2 regions of the Planctobacterium sp. AWH2_060 genome follow, and region 1 is predicted to be linked to the other one. Evidence: predicted binding sites of a transcription regulator. Region 1 holds the regulator's gene; the other holds the start of a gene.
The links. The regulator FliA, encoded in region 1, starts transcription of late flagellar genes. The targets are predictions, from matches to a motif close to CTAAAGNTNNNNNNNNNNNNGCCGATA.
Positions count from the first base shown of each region.

Region 2: ACXAD8_RS06740 (flagellin N-terminal helical domain-containing protein) is a predicted target of FliA. The motif match lies at 4,188-4,214, and genes of this name have one in related genera.

Region 1 is NZ_JBSWTG010000001.1:2,340,807-2,348,144, reverse strand. Features, by position in the region: gene flhA (flagellar biosynthesis protein FlhA) at 1-1,877, shown strand, start outside; gene flhF (flagellar biosynthesis protein FlhF) at 1,905-3,293, shown strand; gene ACXAD8_RS09955 (MinD/ParA family protein) at 3,290-4,156, shown strand; gene ACXAD8_RS09950 (RNA polymerase sigma factor FliA) at 4,153-4,878, shown strand; gene cheY (chemotaxis response regulator CheY) at 4,922-5,305, shown strand; gene ACXAD8_RS09940 (protein phosphatase CheZ) at 5,339-6,097, shown strand; gene ACXAD8_RS09935 (chemotaxis protein CheA) at 6,112-7,338, shown strand, end outside.
Region 2 is NZ_JBSWTG010000001.1:1,527,318-1,534,655, reverse strand. Features, by position in the region: gene smc (chromosome segregation protein SMC) at 1-630, shown strand, start outside; gene zipA (cell division protein ZipA) at 691-1,974, shown strand; gene ligA (NAD-dependent DNA ligase LigA) at 2,060-4,096, shown strand; gene ACXAD8_RS06740 (flagellin N-terminal helical domain-containing protein) at 4,387-5,211, shown strand; gene ACXAD8_RS06735 (PhzF family phenazine biosynthesis protein) at 5,227-6,024, opposite strand; gene ACXAD8_RS06730 (pyridoxine/pyridoxamine 5'-phosphate oxidase) at 6,127-6,705, shown strand; gene ACXAD8_RS06725 (GNAT family N-acetyltransferase) at 6,722-7,183, shown strand; gene ACXAD8_RS06720 (hypothetical protein) at 7,305-7,338, shown strand, end outside.

The sequences.
Region 1 (7,338 bases):
CTTTAGTGTTGTTGATTGCCACGGTATTGCGATTAGCGCTTAATATTGCATCTACTCGCGTTGTATTACTTGAGGGCCATGAAGGTGGTGACGCCGCAGGTAAAGTTATTCAGGCTTTTGGTGAAGTGGTTATTGGCGGTAACTTTGCGGTCGGTATTGTGGTGTTTGCCATCTTGTTGATCATTAATTTTAAAGTAGTTACTGCGGGTGCCGGAAGAATATCAGAAGTAAGTGCTCGCTTTACCTTGGATGCCATGCCAGGTAAACAAATGGCCATTGATGCGGATTTGAATGCCGGTTACATAGATTCTGACGAAGCGCGTAAACGCCGGGAAGAGATCACCGCTGAAGCGGATTTTTACGGCTCGATGGACGGTGCTTCTAAGTTTGTAAAAGGCGATGCGGTAGCTGGCTTGTTTATTATGCTGATCAATATTGTGGGCGGCTTGTTCATCGGTATGATCCAGCATGATCTGGGATTCGGTGACGCAATAGAGATATACACCTTACTGACCATTGGTGACGGTTTGGTGGCGCAGATACCCAGTTTATTACTGTCAGTTGCTACCGCCATTATTGTGACGCGGGAAAATGATACCCAGGAGATGGGCAGTGAGTTAAGCAATCAGTTAGCTAACCCACAAGCCATGTATGTTACTTCCGGTATTCTGTTTGTTATGGGTATTGTTCCTGGCATGCCGCATCTGGCGTTTTTAGGTTTCAGTGCCATCATTGGCGGTTATGCTTTCTATCAGCAATATCGCGCTAAAAAGGAAGCAGAAAAACCAGCGGTGGTTGAGAAGAAGAAAGACTCAGCTCCGCAGCCAGCAGAAATTAAAGAATTAGGTTGGGATGATGTACAGCAGGTGGACACCATTGGCCTTGAAGTGGGCTATCGCTTAATCCCACTGGTGGATAAAACTCAGGGAGGTGAACTGTTAACACGTATCAAAGGCGTGCGTAAGAAGCTATCCCAGGAGTTGGGCTTCTTAATCCCACCGGTACATATTCGCGATAACCTGGATTTGACGCCCAACAACTACACCATTTCCATGATGGGGGTAAATGTGGGCGAAGCCGATATTCATCACGATGAAGAGCTGGCTATAAATCCTGGGCAGGTTTTTGGCAAGTTAAACGGCACACCCACTAAAGATCCCGCATTCGGATTGGATGCCTTATGGATCAAACCTTCTCAGCGTGAACATGCACAAACTCTTGGATATACCGTGGTGGATGCAGCGACCGTAGTGGCCACCCATCTGAGCCAATTACTGACTAATAATGCCTATCAGTTGTTGGGCTACGAAGAAGTGCAGCAGCTGCTAGATATGTTGGCTAAATCTAATCCCAAACTGGTGGAAGGCCTGGTTCCAGATATCTTACCGTTAAGCACAGTAGTTAAGGTGTTGCAAACACTGCTGTATGAAGGTGTACCAATTCGCGATATGCGCACCATTATTCAGACCCTTTCAGAATATGGCATCAAGAGTCAAGATCCCGACGTTCTGGTTTCAGCGGTTCGTATTGCATTGAAGCGATTGATTGTTCAGGAAATTAATGGCGGCGCGAAAGAAATGCCGGTTATTACACTTTCTCCAGAGTTGGAGCAGATGTTACATCAATCATTGCAGGCGGGTGGACAAGATGGAGCCGGTATAGAACCTGGCCTGGCAGAGAATTTACAAAATTCTCTGAACCAGGCTGCACAACAACAAGAGATGGCGGGTGAGCCTGCAGTGTTGCTGACGTCTGGTATGCTGAGACCGGTTCTGTCAAGATTCCTCAAACATGTGGTACAAGGTTTGCATGTGGTGTCTTATCAAGAAGTTCCGGACGACAAACAAATAAAAATTGTCAGTGCGATTGGACAATAACAAGGCACCAACACCTGAGGTGATGAAATGAAAATTAGACGATTCTTTGCGAAAACAATGCACGAAGCCTTAAACGAGGTTAAAGCGGAACTGGGCGGTGATGCGGTGATCATGTCCAACAAAAAAGTCGCTGACGGTGTAGAAATTGTAGCCGCTTATGATAATGAGCCTGTTAAACGGGCTGCTCCTAAGCCAGCAGAATCGCAACAAGCTCCAACATTAGCAAAGCCGACTGGAAATGGGACGCCGACGCTTAGTGAGATTATCGGTGACTCAGGCGCTGACAGTTTAAAAGAACTGTTAGAAAAGCAGGGCGTCCCCAGTTTCAGCAAGGAGCCGGAACCTGGAACCTATTCAAAAGCGAAACCACAGCCAACTGCTGAGACAGCTCGTCCAGTGGTGGCTAGTGCCTCCGTCTCCGAACCCGTGCGTCAGAGTCAGGCAAAGCCGTCTGATAGTGGAGCTCCCGCAGTCAGCCTGCAAACGGGTGACAAAGCGATTCAGTCAATCCAGGAAGAGCTTAGATCGCTGCGCAACGTCTTACAGTTCCAGGTTGGTGGGTTGTTAAAGCAGGAACAACGCAGAGGACACCCATTACAATCCTATTTGGTTGATCGCCTGGAAGCTATGGGGATCAGTTCGGAATTGGCAGAAGATGTGGTTTCTTACGCGCCGGAAAGTGCCAATGAGCGAGAAGCCTGGTTATTCATTCTTAAACTTTTGGCTAATAGACTTAAGACAACCCGTAACGATATTTTGACGCAAAGTGGTGTAATGGCGTTTCTTGGTCCCACCGGAACCGGAAAGACAACCACTATTGCGAAGCTAGCTGCGCAATACGCTAAACGCTATGGCGCAGATCAGGTGGCATTGGTGACCATCGACAGTTATAGAATCGCGGCCTATGAGCAGTTGGCAACCTACGGTAAAATTATTGGCTGCACGGTTAAAAAAGCAGCAAACGCACAAGAGTTATCCGACGTTTTATATCAATTTAGGAATAAAAGGTTAGTATTGATAGACACCGCAGGCTTCGGTCAGCGAGATACAAGATTAATCAAGCAGTTAGATACTTTAAATGAAGCATCTTGTGCTAATATCAAAATGTACATGGTGTTACAGGCAAATACGCAAAGACATGTCATGGAACATACATTACGTATTTATAACAAATTGCCGGTACAAGGTTGTATCTTTACCAAAATTGATGAATGCTTCTCATTAGGTGAGGCAATCAGTGTCGCAATTCAGGAAAGATTACCAGTGGCCTATTTGACTGATGGACAAAAGGTGCCAGAAGATATAAAAATAGCGGATGCAAAATATATTATTTCATTGGCAGCAAAGCTTTATAAAAAATATGAATTGCCGCATACTTCAAAACAAAGAACAGTACATTCAGCAGTAGCAGTATGATTGAGGACCAGGCGAGTAGTTTAAGAAAAATGAGCCAAAATAATTTAACAAAAGTCATCGCAATCACCGGCGGTAAAGGTGGTGTAGGGAAAACCAATGTGACCCTCAACACCGCTATTGCAATGGCAAAGCTGGGTAAAAAAGTACTGGTTCTTGACGCTGACCTGGGACTGGCTAATGTTGATGTTATGCTGGGCTTACGGGTTGGTAAAAATATCTCTCACGTTTTGTCTGGTGAGTGTTCTCTGGAAGATATTCTGATTGAAGGGCCTCTTGGTATCTTAATCGCGCCTGCCACATCCGGTACTCAAAACATGGCCGAGTTGTCACCTACCGAGCACGCAGGACTTATCAGAGCATTTAGCGAGTTAAAAATTCCGATTGATGTTTTGCTGGTAGATACGGCTGCGGGCATTTCCGATATGGTGCTAAGTTTCTGCCGGGCATCGCAAGATATTATGCTGGTGGTGTGTAACGAACCAACATCACTGACCGACGCCTATGCACTGATGAAGATCCTGAATCGCGATCACGGTGTATTTAAATTTAAGGTTGTGGCCAATATGGTCAGAAACGCCAGAGAAGGGCAGGAACTTTATGCCAAACTCTCCAAAGTAACTAATCGCTTTCTTGATGTTGCCCTGGAACTGGTGGCAACTGTGCCCTATGATGAAAATATACGCAAGGCTGTGCGTAAGCAAAAAGCTATTGTTGATGTATTCCCAGGTTCACCGGCTGCCTTAGCCATATCTCATCTGGCGAAGCAGGCGCTTTCATGGCCGATTCCGGCGCAACCCGGTGGTCATCTCGAGTTTTTCATTGAACAACTAGTTAAACGGCAGGCAGCGAGTAATCAGGCGTGAACAGTAAAGCAAACGCTTACAAACAACATGACGATAAAAGGTTGCTTGTGGAAAAGCACGCACCTCTGGTCAAGCGTATTGCTCACCACCTTATGGCGCGGTTACCCGCCAGTGTATTAGTTGAAGATTTGATTCAGGCTGGCATGATTGGCCTGTTAGAGGCATCACGAAATTTTGATGGTACCAAAGGTGCCAGTTTTGAGACCTTTGCAGGTATCAGGATCCGAGGGGCAATGCTGGATGAGATCCGCAAGGGTGACTGGACCCCCAGATCGGTGCACAAGAATGGCCGGGCGATAGCCGAAGCCATTAACGAAGTTGAAAGAGAAATCGGCGGTGATGCCAAAGACGTGGATGTCGCCGAAAAAATGCAGGTATCCCTTGCTGAATATCACCAAATGCTCTCAGAGGTCAATGCCGGTAAAATAATCGGTATAGAAGATTTAGGAGTGACAGAAGACGTTCTGACAACGGATAAAAATAAGGGCGAAAATACCCCTTTTGATGATCTTATGGAAGGTTCATTTCAAAAGGCTTTGGCAAATGCAATTACAACTTTGCCAGAACGTGAGGCAATTGTTTTGTCTCTGTACTATGATGAAGAACTGAATTTAAGAGAAATTGGTGAAGTACTGGATGTAAGTGAATCCAGGGTGAGCCAAATCCATAGTCAGGCTATGCTTAGATTGAAGTCCAGAATGCAGGCATGGCAAGCTGGATAGCGTATAATAATAAAACTTGATTGAATCCTCACTGGAGGCGGTTTTGGATAAAAACATGAAAATTCTCGTTGTTGATGACTTTTCTACAATGAGACGAATCATCAAAAACTTGTTGAAAGATCTCGGCTTTACCAATGTCCAGGAAGCTGATGATGGCAGCACTGCATTGCCGATGTTGCAACAAGGTGATTTTGATTTTGTAGTTACTGACTGGAATATGCCCGGCATGCAAGGTATCGATTTGTTGAGAGCAATTCGTGCCGATGACAAGCTGAAGCACACGCCGGTATTGATGGTAACTGCCGAAGCTAAAAAAGAACAAATCGTTGCTGCTGCCCAGGCAGGCGTAAATGGCTATGTTGTTAAGCCCTTTACTGCCGCTACGCTAAAAGAGAAGCTCGACAAAATTTTTGAGCGTCTTGGTTAGTTCAGGACAGTCCTGAGATAAAACGGAGCTGAAATGACTAATGAGAAAAGCTCTCCCATTTCGCTTGAAGATGCTAAGCAGTTAGTCGCATTTTTAGAGCAAGGGGATGATGAGGCCGCCAGGGCCTTACTTGAAGCCAGCAAAATCCAGGATTCAATGGAGTTATTTGCTGAGGTGGGTAAATTGACCCGCCAACTCCACGATTCTTTGAATACCTTTAACATTGATTCCCGAATCGTTGATCTCGCAAACGAAGACATCCCGGATGCTCAAACTCGTTTGAACTATGTAATCGAAACTACCGAGCAGGCTGCAAACCGAACGATGGATGCAGTTGAAAGTAGTATGCCGATCGCTGAGAAGATCAATTCGAGTATCAGCCACATTTTACCTGAGTGGAAAAAACTTATGACCCGCCAGTTAGAACTCGGTGAATTTAAGTCCCTTTGCCACGAACTTGACGGTTTTTTAGAACAAGCTAGTAAAGATTCTTCGCAATTGAACGATTTATTAACTGAGGTTCTGATGGCGCAGGGATATCAGGACTTAACCGGGCAGGTTATTCGTCGCGTGATTCAACTGGTTAAAGAAGTTGAAGATAGTCTCGTAAACATGCTCACAGTATTTGGTGAACCTGAAACCGAGCTTAAAAAGGTAGTCGGCAAAGTGGATAAATCGAAGAAGGCAGATGCGAGTGAAGCAGAGGGCCCGATTATTGACGCTGCGGAGAGAGATGATGTCGTTCAGGGACAAGACGATGTAGATGATCTGCTTTCGAGCCTGGGTTTTTAACGTGGAGTTGATGCATGTCGTTTGATGTTGACGAGGATATACTTCAGGACTTCCTGGTGGAAGCCGGGGAAATTCTGGAACAATTACAAGAGCAACTCGTCGATCTGGAAAACAATCCTGAAGATGCTGATTTGCTCAATGCAATATTCAGAGGCTATCACACCGTAAAAGGCGGTGCTGGCTTTCTGTCGCTAACCGAACTGGTGGATATCTGCCACGGTGCGGAAAACGTGTTTGATACCATGCGTAATGGTCAAAGACGGCTGACGCCCGAATTGATGGATGTCATTCTTCAGGCGACAGACGTCGTTGTGGAAATGTTCGAGCATGTTAAAGCCCGTGAACCTCTGCAGGCGGCAGATCAAACATTACTCGACACCCTGCATCGATTGAGCCAGCCGGAGAGCGCTGATGAAGCAGCGGCTCCAATTCCAGCTGCAGAGCCCGAATCCGCAACTGCCGAAGAGGCGGTTGATGACGATGATGAATTTTTTGATTTTGATGCGGACAGTGTCACATCAGATGACGATGGTGGTATCGATGAAATCAGCGAAGATGAATTCGAGCAACTACTAGACGAATTACATGGTTCAGGCGGAGCGCCAGGTAAGAAAGAAACGGCTGCGCCAGCCGCTGCTGCTCCCGCGCCTGCTGCTAGCAGCTCAGGTGGTGATGAAGACATTACCGATGAAGAGTTTGAGGCGCTGCTTGACCAATTACACGGCAAAGGCAAATTTGTTGGAGAGGGAGAATCTGCAAGTGCTGAGCCTGCCAGTGCTCCTGCCCCGGCTAAAGCACCAGCTCCCGCACCTGCTGCTACCAGTTCAGGTGATGACGACGATATTACCGACGAAGAGTTTGAAGCGTTGCTTGATCAGCTACACGGCTCTGGAAAAGGCCCGGGCGTAGAGCAAGCAGAAACGAAACCAGCGGCACCAGCCTCAGCGCCTAAGGCTGCTCCCGCACCAGCCCCCAAAGCGGCGCCAGCACCAGCTCCTAAAGCCGCACCTGCGCCAGCTCCTGTAGCCGCCGCGCCTAAGGCTGCGCCTGCGCCTGCGCCAGCTCCAGCCAAAGCTGAAGCCGCGCCGAAAAAGGACGACAAGAAAGCCGCTGCTGCAGCGCCCCCTGCTGAAACAACCGTACGGGTTGATACCAAGCGTCTTGATCAAATCATGAACATGGTGGGCGAGTTAGTGTTGGTGCGCAACCGCCTTCTTAGCCTCGGCATCAATCTCAATGAT
Region 2 (7,338 bases), 810 kb from region 1:
TCAGCATTGCAAAAATTAGGGGCTGTTAATCTGGCGGCAGTAGATGAGTACGAAGTGCAGTCTGAACGAAAGCAACATTTAGATACACAAAACGACGATCTTGAAGCTGCGCTGGAAACGCTTGAAAACGCCATCAGAAAAATCGATAAGGAAACGCGAACTCGCTTTAAGGAAACCTTCGAGAAGGTCAACGAAGACGTAAAAATGCTGTTTCCAAAGGTATTTGGTGGTGGTGCCGCCTGGCTGGAACTTACCGGCGAAGATCTTCTGGAAACAGGGGTCACTATAATGGCCAGACCGCCAGGAAAGAAAAACAGCACAATTCATTTGCTTTCTGGTGGAGAAAAAGCCCTGACCGCTTTATCATTGGTTTTTGCAATATTCAGGCTAAACCCGGCACCATTCTGTTTGCTTGACGAAGTAGACGCTCCTTTGGATGATGCTAACGTAGGCCGATTTTGTAAACTGGTTTCCGAAATGTCGAAAACCGTACAGTTTATTTTTATAACCCATAATAAAATTGCGATGGAAATGGCTTACCACCTTACCGGAGTGACCATGGCGGAGCCGGGAGTATCTCGAATCGTTGCTGTGGATGTGGAAGAAGCCGTGGCTATTGCAAATGCATAATATTGAAAGCGCCAAACAATAATAAAATATGCGCTATTAAACAAAGGGTGACCATATAAAATGGATGAATTCCGACTTGCGCTAATAGGTATTGGTATCTTCGCCATTGTGGGCATTTTGGCTCACGGTATGTGGACGATACGGAAAAATAACAAAGCTAGAAACGCTGATAATGAAACTGAAGCCTCTGCCGAACGCTCAGAGCCTGGCATCATTATCAGCGATGATGATCCGTTACTCTCTGCTGATGAAAAAGTTGATGGCCTGCACTTTGAGCAGGAATCTGCTGTTGAGCATGATCCTTTAGTGGGCGACGCCCCTCTGTACGCTGATTCCGATATTGAGTCTGTTCCTAAAAAGCCTGAATCCAGAGCAGCCAACAGTGCGCCGAATGAAAGTTTTGATGAAGACGGAATTGGTGCCGTTCGGGTTGTATCTGAACCTGCAGCAGTAAAACCTGCTGCTAAAACAACTGCTAAACCATCCGAACCCGAAAATATTGAACAGCCGGTGGCCGAAGCTGATGCTGGTGACATGCCCGAACCACCATCCAGTTTGTTGAAGAAAGACACTGCGGCTAATCGCAAAGTATCCGCTGATGATATCCCTATGATTGACACCTCTATCGAAATAGAGGACGCCCCGCGTCGCGGAAGTGCATTAAAAAGTGAGCATACCCGCACCGAAGTGGTGGGTGGCAATAAGTTGGGCCGTAGCACTGACTCTATCGCTGCAAAAGCGAAAAAGCTGGTGGGCCGAAAATCTGACGATAGCGAAACAAAAAACAAAAAGGCCAAAGTAGCGGATAAAGATCGCGATCAATATGGTCTGGACCTGGAAACCTCTCCGGAGCGAGAGTCTTCAATAGACAGAAATCAGGCGACAGATAAACCAGCAGCCGAAGATACCCAGCAAAACGAAGTGTTGATCCTGAATGTACGAGTACCTGAAGGCAAAGTAATCCAGGGGGCGGCATTATTGCCGTCTTTGTTAACCTTGGGATTTAAGTTCGGTGAGCACAATATGTTTCACCGTCATGCAGCCAGTAATGGCAAAGGGCCGCGCTTATTTACATTGGCTAACATGTTTAATCCAGGCACCTTTGATATTGATAATATGGAAAACTTCAATACCCGCGGCTTGTCGCTATTTATGACTTTGCCCATCGAAGCCGATGCCCATCAGGTCTTTAACATGATGCACAATGCTGCGCGTAAACTGGCTGATGAATTTGGTGCTCAGGTTCTGGACGGTCGACGCAGTGTGTTAACCAAACAGAGCTTGCAGCAATACGTCGAGAAAATCAGAGAGTTTGAACGGCGCCGTATGATCCGCCGAGCCTGATAAAATTCTGTGTTGATGGGCGGCGCAAAGCCGCCTGAAAAAACGCTATAATTCCCCAAGAGATTGAATAAGGTACATTTTCATTATGTCTGCTAACGACAGTCTGATTAGTGAATTGCAATCACTAAAAAACCAGCTAAACGAATACAATTATCAATATTATGTGCTGGATGAACCCACGGTGCCGGACAGTGAATACGACAGGCTATTGCGTCGGTTACAGGAAATCGAAGCTGCCCATCCCGAACTCATTAGCGCCGACTCTCCAAGCCAAAAAGTAGGCGGGGCACCACTGGACGCTTTTCGTCAGATCACCCATGAGTTACCCATGTTGTCGCTGGACAATGCCTTTAATGAGGACGAGTTATTCGCTTTTGAAAAACGTCTGAAAGACAGGTTAAAACGCGATATCAGCATTGATTACAGCTGCGAGCCAAAGCTGGACGGTCTGGCGGTGAGTATCTTGTATGAGAATGGGCAGTTTGTCAGGGCGGCGACACGCGGTGATGGCCGTGTAGGTGAAGATATTACAGCTAATGTGCGCACTATAAAAAATGTGCCACTGAGCTTGCGAGGAGATGATTACCCCGAGCGCCTGGAGGTTCGCGGTGAAGTCTTTATGTCACTTGCTGGCTTTGCGGCGTTAAATGCAGCGCAAAAGGCTAACGATAAAAAAGTCTTTGCCAATCCAAGAAATGCAGCTGCAGGTAGCTTGCGGCAACTTGATTCGCGTATCACCGCATCGCGACCTTTGATGTTTTATGCCTATTCGGTGGGAGTTGTGGAAGGCGAGGTACAACCGCTTGCTGAGCAACATGCAGAACGTTTAAACCAGCTTGCAAAATGGGGTATGCCATTAAGCCCGGAAGTGGCAGTAGCGAAAGGGGCTAAAGGCTGTCATGAATACTATCAAGGTCTGGCTGAGAAACGAGCGGCATTGCCCTATGAAATTGACGGAGTGGTATTCAAGGTAAACGATATCGCCTTACAGCAAGAATTGGGGTTTGTGGCCAGAGCACCGCGCTGGGCGATAGCGCATAAATTCCCTGCTCAGGAAGAAATGACAAAGCTGCTGGATGTTGAGTTTCAGGTGGGGCGAACTGGTGCTATTACGCCGGTAGCCAGACTTGAACCTGTATTCGTGGGTGGCGTAACAGTTTCTAATGCCACTTTACACAACCAGGACGAAATCGCCAGATTGCAGGTGAAAATAGGCGATACTGTTATTATTCGCCGCGCCGGGGATGTTATTCCTCAGGTGGTATCCGTAGTTCTGGAGCAACGTCCAGAAGATGCCAGAGACGTGGTTTTCCCGGTAACTTGCCCTGAGTGTGATTCTCACGTAGAACGACTGGATGAAGAAGCGGTGTTGCGCTGTACCGGTGGTTTAATTTGTCCGGCACAGTTAAAGGAGTCGCTCAAACATTTCGCGTCTCGCAAGGCGATGGATATTGATGGTTTAGGCGACAAACTGGTGGAGCAACTGGTGGATATGAAGCTGGTTCAAACTCCCGCTGATTTTTTCCGTCTGGAAGTGGCGTCGATTGCTGCCATGGAGCGCATGGGTGAAAAGTCGGCCACCAATATCATTAATGCATTAGAAAAAGCGAAACAAACCAGTTTGCCTCGGTTCCTGTATTCTTTGGGTATTCGCGAAGTCGGTGAGGCGACAGCCGCGAATCTGGCCAATCATTTTAAAACGCTTGATGCAGTGATGAATGCCACTCTGGAACAACTGGTTGAAGTGAACGACGTAGGGGAAGTAGTGGCGACCCATGTCCGGCATTTTTTTGCTGAAGAGCACAATCAAACCGTCATCGAGCAGTTACAGGCGCTAGGAGTTAACTGGCCTGATATTGAAGATAAGTCCGATACGCCGCAACCATTGCAGGATAAGACTTTTGTGTTGACTGGTACGTTAAGCGCGATGGGCCGCAATGAGGCTAAAGCAATTTTGCAAAACCTGGGGGCCAAGGTATCTGGCAGCGTCAGTGCCAAAACTGATTATCTGGTGGCTGGCGAAAAGGCGGGTTCAAAACTCACTAAAGCGCAGGAACTTGGGGTGGCGGTGTTGACTGAAGAGGATATGCTGGCACTCTTTGCAGAGCATCAGGTTCCCTGAAGGCTGAATAAGCCACGGACGCTGCCCGATATCATGTCGGGCAGTTTTCACTCCCTCAATGCTGATAATGGCATAAAAATCACTTATTAAACTAAATACCTCAATATCCACGCCGATACTCTTAATGAGGAAGGTAGTGTTTTCTCCGTTATATCGAGAGCTTGCGTTGTGAGGACGCATGTTTTTTAGCATCTTGTTTTATTACTGCGGTTGGTTGTGGCGGCTGTGTGCTGTCGTTCGCCCGTTGCTTGCCGGTGTTCGTGACTAAAAATAAATGAAAGGGGGTCCCTGTGACCTTGTTCGTGAATACGAACGTATCTGCTTTGATAGCTCGAAATACCTTGTTTGATGCCAACTCAGCGTTGAACGTGTCGTACGAGAGGCTGTCATCCGGGTTGCGTATTAACAGAGCCGCTGATGATTCTGCAGGACTGCAAATTATTAATAAATTTGCGGCGCAGCGGGATGGTTTGATTCAAAGCGTGCGCAATGCCAATGATGCCATCTCAATGACCCAGGTGGCTGAAGGCTCTTTGAAAGAGGTAACGGCATCATTGCAACGGATCCGGCAATTGGCTGTTCAGTCCCAAAGCGGTATTAATGGCTCTGCGGAGCGAAGCGCAATTCAGCAAGAAATTAACGCACTGACATCCGAAATGAGTCGGGTAGTTAGTGATACCAATTTTGCTGGCAACGCAATTCTTTCCGGTTCTTATTCGGCAAGGTTTCAGATTGGCGCTTTTGGTGGCCAGACGATTTCAGTCAACCTTTCCCGCAGTGGTGGTTTTGGACCTTCAGGCATAGGAGTGGGTAGTGTCGATATCACCACTAACTCTGGCGCATCGGCGGCATTAACGGCTATTGATGGTGCAGTTTCGGCAGTGGGGCAGGAAAGGGCTGATTTGGGTGCCTTGACCAATCGCTTTCAATCTACCATTCGCAATCTGACCAATGTGCAGTCCAATCTGGCATCTTCCATGAGCCGCATTCAGGACGCAGACTATGCCGTAGAAGCTTCCAAACTCACCAAGGATCAAATTATTCAGCAAGCCACGATAGCGATACTGCGACAGGCCAATAGCTATCCGCAAACTGCCCTGCAATTATTACTCTGATAATCTTCGAAATAGTTATTCTGGTAACTGAATTACACCCCTGAGATAACGCTGCGCCCTCCCTGAGACATAAACCCATTCTCCTTGCACATCGCAATACAAGGTTCCACCTCGTTTGGATGCCTGATGAGCCACCAATTGTGACTTTCCTAAGTGTTCGGCCCAATAAGGAGCCAGACTGGCGTGGATAGAGCCGGTAACAGGATCTTCATCACCGCCATTTGCGGGCCAAAAGTAACGGGATACAAAGTCGTATTGCGTCCCTGGAGCTGTGACCACCAGATCTAATGGCGCAAGTTGTTTCACCAATTCCAGATCTGGTAAGCATTCAAAGACTTGTTGTTCTGATTCATAGATAGCGTGCCAGGCCTGTACACTTCTGAGAAATTGTTTTGGTTTTACCTTTAGAGCATTTTCTAAAGCCTCTGGCACCGGAAGCTGTGATTCCAGCTTTCGAGCTGGAAAGCGCATGGTAATCTTGCCGCTATCAGATTGGGTTATGTGCAAGGTTCCGACACTTTTAGTATGGATTTGCAATTGTTGTAATCCGGGTACGGCATCGAAAATCACCCAACATGCTGCCAGTGTGGCGTGACCACAAAAATCAATTTCTGTCAGGGGAGAAAACCAACGAATTGTATACTCTGATTGGCCTTTTTTAACCAGGAAAGCAGTTTCGGCAAGATTGTTTTCGCTGGCGATCTGCTGCATCAGATTATCAGGTAACCAGCTATCGCGAATGATCACCGCAGCCGGATTGCCGGCAAAAAGCTGCTCAGTAAAGGCGTCAACAACGTGAATTTCCTGTTCCATATAAATCCTGGTTTGTATTTTGTTTCAATTGGTTACAGTAATTTCGAGGGTACTGGTGTACTCTTTTGCTCGGTTTTAATGTATCTGCAATGGAAGCTAATTATGTACGATCCAATAGAGCGCTTACAAGAAATCTGGTCAGAGGCAAAAAAACATACTCTGTTGAAACAAAAAAGTGCTATTTGTGTTTCAACTATCAATGCCGATGGTTATCCCGATGGACGATTTGTAGATTTAAAGCGGGTATGTCATACGGGAATCGTGTTTTGTTCTGGATATGACTCTCAAAAAGGTCAGGATATAGCGCGCAACCCTAAAGTCGCCATCACAGCCTGGTGGGAACTGGTGGGTTATCAGGTGCGTTTGTTTGGTCAGGCGGAAAAGATTGAAACTTCACTGGCAGATGAATTTTGGCAATCGCGCAATCAAAGTGCCAAAGTAATTTCTGCTCATTTGTCACAAAGCCAGCCAGCCGATTCGATACAAGCAATTGCGAAAGATTACCAGAAGGCAGAAGAAGTGTGGCGAGATAAGGCCGTTCCCCGGCCGGAGAATTGGGGAGGCTTCAGCGTTATGCCACAGCAAATTGAATTGCTACATTTTGAAGAATCACGCCTGCATCAAAGAGAACACTTCACAAAACAAGGAACTCAATGGCAATATCAGGTTTTACAACCCTAATCGTAATAAGCCGCTAATGACAGACAATACAGATAATGCTCCTCAAAAGCTTGAACTCAGTGATGATAAACAACTACTTGATGTGGAATTAATTCATGACTATTTAACCAATCACAGTTACTGGGCAAAAGGTATTTCTCTGGAACGTGTGGTGGTTTCTTTGGAGAACTCCTTGTGTATCGGTGCCTACCTGGGCACGCAGCAGGTTGGGTTTGTGCGGGTTATTACGGATTATGCTACTTATGCCAATATAAAGGATGTTTTTGTGGTGGACGCTTATCGCGGTAATGGGATCGCGCGCGAATTAATGCGATTTACGATGGCTCATCCACATTTACAAGGCTTGCGCCGCATGACTTTGACGTCCAGTGATGCTCAGGGATTGTACGCAAAGTTCGGTTTCACCAGTATTAACAAGCCTGAAACCCATATGGAAATTCATCGTCCTGATATATATACCCAAATCACCTCAAGATGATAGCTCTGAAACAGTATCTTGAGGTGGTTTGGGTATACAGCCAGTTGTCAGAATAACTCGGGTATCAATAATTACCTGATCTTGCCGCTATAATAGATACAGCTGCGCAGTGGGAGTAACTATGGCAGATAAGTGGGACGGCATTGACCGAAGAA